Regions from separate parts of the Tardiphaga sp. 841_E9_N1_2 genome, predicted to be linked through region 1. Evidence: predicted binding sites of a transcription regulator. Region 1 holds the regulator's gene; each other region holds the start of a gene.

Region 1 (2,267 bases):
CGTCGTCGCCACTGACTCCGAGATCGACCAGTTGCAGCGCACGATCGAAGAGCGCGCCGTGCTGACCATCGCCAAGCGCCAGCCGATGGCTGTCGATTTGCGCGAGATCGTCGGCGCGCTGCGCGTCGCCACCGATCTGGAACGCATCGGCGATCTCTCCAAGAATATCGGCAAGCGCGTCAATGCACTCGACAGCGACTTCCATCCGCTGAAGCTGATCCGCGGCCTCGAGCATATGACCGACCTCGTGACCACCCAGGTCAAGGCCGTGCTCGACGCCTATGCCGCACACGATCTGCCCGCCGCGATGACGGTGTGGAAGGGCGACGAGGAGATCGACGCGATCTGCACCTCGCTGTTCCGCGAACTCCTGACCTATATGATGGAAGACCCGCGTAACATTTCGTTCTGTATCCACCTGATGTTCTGCGCCAAGAATATCGAGCGGATCGGCGACCATGCCACCAATATTGCGGAAACCGTGTTCTACATGATCGAGGGCCAGCAGATCCTCGACAAGCGCCCGAAGGGCGACATGACCACATTCGCGAATACGCCGACGGTCTGAAGCATGATCCGGAAAAGTGGAAGCCAGTCTTCCGCAAGGATCATGATTTAAAGACTTGTCGGACGTCACTGAGGGTATTGATCAAGATGGCTGTGAATGCACGCATTCTGGTTGTGGAAGATGAAGAGGCGCTAACGACGCTGCTTCGCTACAACCTCGACGCCGAAGGCTATGATGTTGAAACCGTCGCTCGCGGCGACGATGCCGACACCCGCTTGAAGGAGCGGGTGCCGGATCTCGTGGTGCTCGACTGGATGCTGCCGGGCCTGTCCGGCATCGAACTGTGCCGCCGCTTGCGCGCACGGCCCGAAACCAAGGCATTGCCGATCATCATGCTGACGGCGCGCGGCGAAGAGAGCGAGCGCGTTCGCGGTCTCGCCACCGGCGCCGACGACTACATCGTCAAGCCGTTCTCGGTGCCGGAGCTCCTGGCCCGCGTGAAGGGCCTGCTCCGTCGTGCAGCTCCCGAGCGTCTCGCCACCGTCCTGGCGTTTGGCGACATCGAACTCGACCGCGACAAGCGCCGCGTCGTGCGCTCAAGCCGTCCGATCGATCTCGGTCCGACCGAATATCGCCTGCTGGAGTTCTTCCTGGAACATCCGGGCCGCGTGTTCAGCCGCGAACAGTTGCTCGACAGCGTCTGGGGCCGCGACATCTATATCGACGAGCGCACCGTCGACGTGCATATCGGCCGCCTGCGCAAGCTGCTCAATCCCGCCGGTGAGCCCGATCCGATCCGCACCGTGCGCGGCGCCGGCTACGCGCTGGATGACCGCTTCGACAAGGCGGCGGAGTAGGTATCTTCCTTCTCCCCGCAAGCGGGGAGAGGTTAGAAGCCCCAAACAAAAAATGCCCGGCTCATCACCGGGCATTTTCATTTGGTTTAGATGCTTTCCAGCTCAGCGTGTCGGCTTTGGCACCGCGCGGCGGCGGTCGCTGGCTGGCTGATAGGCGATGCGCGAGTGATGTGCGCAATAGGGGGCGCCGGCCAGGGCCTTGCCACCGCAGAAGTAGAAGTCCGCGCTCGACGGATCGCCGATTGGCCAATGGCAGGTGGCTTCGTTGAGTTCGACCAGCGACAGGCGCTGGCTGATCGGCACGATGTTGTCATAGGCGATCGGGTCGGGCTCGGCCTCGATCTCGTAGTTATGGGCCAATGCTGTGTTGCCACGGGCCATCGGGCGGGCGACGCGCACCATCTGCTGCGCCGGGCGCGCCTTGCGCTGCCGCGGAGCTGCCGAGGAGGGGCTCTTGGCACGGCCGGACAGGCCAAGGCGGTGCACCTTGCCGATCACGGCGTTGCGGGTCACGTTACCGAGTTCCGCAGCGATCTGGCTGGCGGAAAGGCCGCCTTCCCAGAGTTTCTTCAACTGTTCGACGCGATCGTCGGTCCATGTCATTACCGTCATCGCCGTTTTCCCTTCGTGAGCGCCGGCCTGACCGGGCAGCGCTGCGAGTTGAGACTTCAAAAATCCCTGCGGTCAGAATCCTTTAGCGCTCACCGGGCGCGAATTTCGCGTCCGGCTGTTACGCCGCACTGGATGTGTCAAAAGGATCTACCGCCGCACGAGATGTCGTATCCGACGAGGCAAAAGCTACAATATGCCGTGACTCGCGCGCAAGAGTCGGGCATGCCGCGTCCACATGCTTCTGCAAATAAAGCTGCAAAATCGGCTTTTTCTGCGACTCCGTGTGACTC
Region 2 (2,267 bases), 2.0 Mb from region 1:
TATGCCCGCGACATGGGCAACGGCCAGACCGTGATGATGCGCGAGATCGACGTGCCTGTGCGCATACAGGGACGCCATTGGGGCGGCTTCCGCACGGCGTACAAATTATGATTTGGGTTTGCACACGGCGCTGCGCTGCCACCTGAGACCTGGCGCAGCGCCGCCTATTCCGTCTGCGAGTGGGCTAGCAGCCGAAACTGCCAAGGCGTCCTAGCCGCCGCTCGTTCGGCCTTCCGCATTGTCATCTCCGCCGTATGAACCGCCGCCATATCCATATGGCGCGCTGTATCCATATGAACCGGGGCCGGCACCAAATCCGCGATAGACCGTTACGGGGGCGCTTCCCTCATACCGCGCGTGAGAGGACATGATCCGTCGATGCTTGCTGGCAGCGCTATGCCCGTCTTTGGCCTGCGCGGTCCAGCTCGCAGTGCCAGCGATCAGTAAAGCGGCGCCCAACAGAATGAATTTATTCATCACATTTTTCCTTGGTCAACGAGCCCCGCGACCTCAGATGCGCACGCTTGGCTCTCAAGGTAGCGCCAATCACGCGTAGTTGAATTTCGGCTTGCGGTACCCCGTCCTGCATGGACAGCAGCGGCGAGACCCATTGGGGCCGTTTGCCCATTCGCCCCGGGCCTGGGGGGCAGTGTCACACCGCTGACATTTGCATCGGTCCATAACCGTGAACCCATTCGATACAAGCGGAGCTGCCATGACCGAACATTCCCTCGACGACGCGCAAGCAATCCACGACCGCATTCGTGCAGAGATGCTGGACGGCTTCGACGAAGAACTCGAGCTCGAGATCGATGACGATCGTCTCGACGCCCTGACCAACGAAATGTCCGACCACAGCCCGGCGGAGACCATCGAGCGACGCCTCTATTTCAAGGAACTGTTCCGCCTGCAGGGCGAATTGGTGAAGTTGCAGAGCTGGGTGCAGCAGAACAAGCTCAAGGTCGTGGTGATCTTCGAGGGTCGCGATTCCGCTGGCAAGGGTGGCGTCATCAAGCGGATCACCCAGCGGCTCAATCCACGCGTCTGCCGCGTTGCCGCACTCCCCGCGCCGAATGAGCGCGAACGCACCCAATGGTACTTCCAGCGTTACGTCTCGCACCTCCCCGCCGGCGGCGAGATCGTGCTGTTCGATCGTAGCTGGTACAACCGCGCCGGCGTCGAGCGCGTGATGGGTTTCTGCACCGAGGATGACGTGGAGGAATTCTTCCGCTCGGTGCCGGAATTCGAACGCATGCTGGTGCGCTCGGGCATCATCCTGGTCAAATACTGGTTCTCGATCACCGACGAAGCGCAGCACCTGCGCTTCTCGATGCGTATCGCCGACCCGCTCAAACAGTGGAAGCTCAGCCCGATGGATGTCGAGGCGCGCACCCGCTGGGAGCAATACACCAAGGCCAAGGAAGCGATGCTCGAGCATACGCATATTCCGGAAGCCCCGTGGCATGTGGTGCAGGCCGTCGACAAGAAGAAGGCCCGCCTGAACTGTATCGCGCATCTGCTCGAACAGCTTCCCTATCAGGAGGTCGAGCATCCGCCTGTGGTCCTGCCTGCACGCGTACGCAATCCCGACTATCACCGCACGCCGGTGCCAGCCGAAATGTATGTGCCGGAGCGGTACTAGCCCCACAGTCGGCAGATCGCGTAACGTTTTTCGGGCAGGCCGAGCCTAACGCAACCGCAATATTCTTTTGAATAAAAGTCATCCGACGCCCACGAAGAGGGCGTCGGATGACGTCGTGCAGATTTTACCGCGATTTATCCGACAGACACGCTCGCGCGACATACAAACCAATGTATAGTCCTGCTGCATCTTATTGCTGCTTTTGAAATGATGACCGTACGCCTATAGTACCGTCGTTGGTCGATGACGAACCATTCGCCATTGCATCATCGAGTCGAGCAAACGGGGGTCTCACTGTGGCAAATCTCAATATCAACGGCGAGCAGAAGTCCTTCGACGCACCAGACGACATGCCCCTGCTCTGGGTGCTGCGCGATATTCTCGGCATGACCGGCACAAAATTCGGCTGCGGCGTTGCGCTATGCGGGGCATGCACCGTGCATGTCGACGGCAAGGCCGTGCGCTCCTGTCTGCTGCCGGTCAGTGCGGTGAGCGGACGCGCCATCACCACAATCGAAGGCGTCGGCACCACACCGGTCGGCGCCAAGGTGCAGAAGGCCTGGCTCGATCTCGAAGTCATTCAATGCGGTTACTGCCAGTCCGGGCAGATCATGTCGGCGGCCGC
Region 3 (2,267 bases), 3.0 Mb from region 1:
TCGGCGAAATCGCGCATTACTTCAAGCGGTCGCTGTAGTTCACCGTTGTCATACTTCTCCGACCCGGAGGCAGTGGCACGCTATGCGGAAGGCCCGGTGCGGCAAGTGCCGGGCTTCCTCGGCCTGCTGCAGATGGCGCGTATTCTCCTTGCGGAACGGGCACCGAATGACGCCCATGTGCTCGTGCTTGGCGCGGGTGGTGGGCTGGAGTTGAAGGCCTTTGCCGAGACGCACCCCGGATGGCGCTTTTGCGGCGTCGATCCATCGGCCGAGATGCTGGGACTGGCCAAGCGCACGCTCGGTCCGCTCGCGTCACGCGTCGATCTCCATGAAGGCTATATAGACGGCGCGCCCGAGGGGCCGTTCGATGCGGCGACCTGCATCCTGACCCTGCATTTCATCCCGGAGGAGGAGCGTCGACGCACGCTGGCCGAGGTGCACCGGCGGCTCAAGCCGGGCGCTCCCTTCGTCGTCGCCCACCACAGCTTTCCCCAGCACGACAGAGAAAAGGCCAGATGGTTGTCCCGTTACGCAGCTTTTGCGGCGGCATCCGGCGTACTGGCCGCCAATGCGGAGAATGCGATCTCGGCGATCGGCGAACGCTTGCCGCTGCTGTCGCCGGAGCAGGACGAAGCCCTGCTGTGGGACGCAGGCTTCACCGACGTTGCCCTGTTTTATGCGGGGTTCACGTTCAGGGGCTGGGTCGCCCACAAGGCGTAGCGCCGTCAACGGTTGGGCCGACCTTGCGCCGCGGCGTCATCGGCGAAATCGCGCATTACTTCAAGCGGTCGCTCTAAATCCAGGCACTGCCTCAGGAAAAGCAGGCTGTCATAAAGCGGTGGATGACCGGGCCTAAAAGGTGCGTGATTGCCCGTCTTGGCCGGAAATGCTTTATGACATCCGTGTGACACAGGGCCGCCGGCGGTGGCCCCGCGGGACCATGTCCGCCATCTGGCGGTCCGGTCGCTGCGTTTTCCTGACAGTTGGATGAGATGATGCTGCGCTGGTTCCGGTCCTTTCTGCCCCGGGAGGAAAGGTTTTTCGACCTGTTCGCCCGCCATTCAGTGACCGTGGTCGAGGGCTCCAAGGCGCTTGCGGGGATGCTGGAAGGCGGCGACGAGACGCCGGTCTACTGCCAGCGTGTCAACCAGTTCGAGAACGACGCCGACGCCATCACCCGCGAGGTGCTGACCGCCGTTCGCCGCACTTTCATCACGCCGTTCGATCGCGTCGACATCAAGAACCTCATCACGGCGATGGACGATTCCATCGACCAGATGCAGCAGACGGCGAAAGCGGTGATGCTGTTCGAGGTGCGCCAGTTCGAGCCGCCGATGCGCGAGATCGGCACGCTGCTGGTGGAATGTGCCAACCTTGTCGGCCGCGCCGTGCCGCTGATGAGCGCCATCGGCGACAATGTCGGTCTGCTCACCGCGATCACCGAGGAAGTCGGCAAGCTCGAAGGCCGCGTCGACGATCTGCACGACATCGGGCTCAAGGAGCTTTTTCTCAAGCATCGTGACGCCAACACCATGGATTTCGTGGTCGGCGCCGAGATCTACAAGCACCTTGAAAAGGTGGCCGACCGCTTCGACGACGTCGCGAACGAGATCAACAGCATCGTCATCGAACAAGTATAAGGCAGGGCCATCAGGTGGACGCCACGCTCGCCTTTCCGGTGCTGATCGGCCTTATCGCCATCGCATTGCTGTTCGACTTTCTCAACGGCTTGCATGACGCTGCCAATTCGATCGCGACGATCGTCTCGACGCGCGTACTGCGGCCGCAATATGCGGTGCTGTGGGCGGCATTCTTCAACTTCATTGCCTTCCTGGTGTTCGGTCTGCATGTCGCCAACACCATCGGCACCGGGATCATCGAGCCCAGCGTCATCGATCCCGCGGTGATCTTTGCGGCCCTGATGGGCGCCATCGTCTGGAACGTGATCACCTGGGGCCTCGGCATTCCCTCAAGCTCGTCGCATGCGTTGATCGGTGGCTTGCTCGGGGCAGGTGTCGCCAAGGCAGGACTCTCGGCAGCCTTGTGGACCGGGCTGTCCAAGGCGCTGCTGGCGATTGTGCTGTCGCCGTTGGTGGGCTTCCTGCTGGCGCTGGTGCTGGTGGCCATCGTGTCATGGGCCTCGGTGCGCTCGACGCCTTTCGCCGTGGACCGCGCCTTCCGCATTCTGCAGTTCGTCTCGGCCTCGCTCTATTCGCTCGGCCATGGCGGCAACGACGCGCAGAAGACCATGGGCATCATCGCGGTGC

Evidence for each region. The regulator PhoB, encoded in region 1, activates phosphate uptake and scavenging genes when phosphate is short. The targets are predictions, from matches to a motif close to TGTCATNNANCTGTCAT.
Region 2: ppk2 (polyphosphate kinase 2) is a predicted target of PhoB. The motif match lies at 651-667, and genes of this name have one in related genera.
Region 3: AB8A50_RS08715 (DUF47 domain-containing protein) is a predicted target of PhoB. The motif match lies at 977-993, and genes of this name have one in related genera.

What each region holds. Positions count from the first base shown of each region.
Region 1 covers NZ_JBPWQC010000001.1:4,849,423-4,851,689, forward strand. The annotation lists gene phoU (phosphate signaling complex protein PhoU) at 1-568, shown strand, start outside; gene phoB (phosphate regulon transcriptional regulator PhoB) at 661-1,365, shown strand; gene AB8A50_RS23270 (GcrA family cell cycle regulator) at 1,468-1,977, opposite strand.
Region 2 covers NZ_JBPWQC010000001.1:2,832,536-2,834,802, forward strand. The annotation lists gene AB8A50_RS13660 (methyl-accepting chemotaxis protein) at 1-111, shown strand, start outside; gene ppk2 (polyphosphate kinase 2) at 716-1,642, shown strand; gene AB8A50_RS13670 ((2Fe-2S)-binding protein) at 1,939-2,267, shown strand, end outside.
Region 3 covers NZ_JBPWQC010000001.1:1,822,628-1,824,894, reverse strand. The annotation lists gene AB8A50_RS08725 (branched-chain amino acid ABC transporter permease) at 1-38, shown strand, start outside; gene AB8A50_RS08720 (class I SAM-dependent methyltransferase) at 46-720, shown strand; gene AB8A50_RS08715 (DUF47 domain-containing protein) at 996-1,640, shown strand; gene AB8A50_RS08710 (inorganic phosphate transporter) at 1,655-2,267, shown strand, end outside.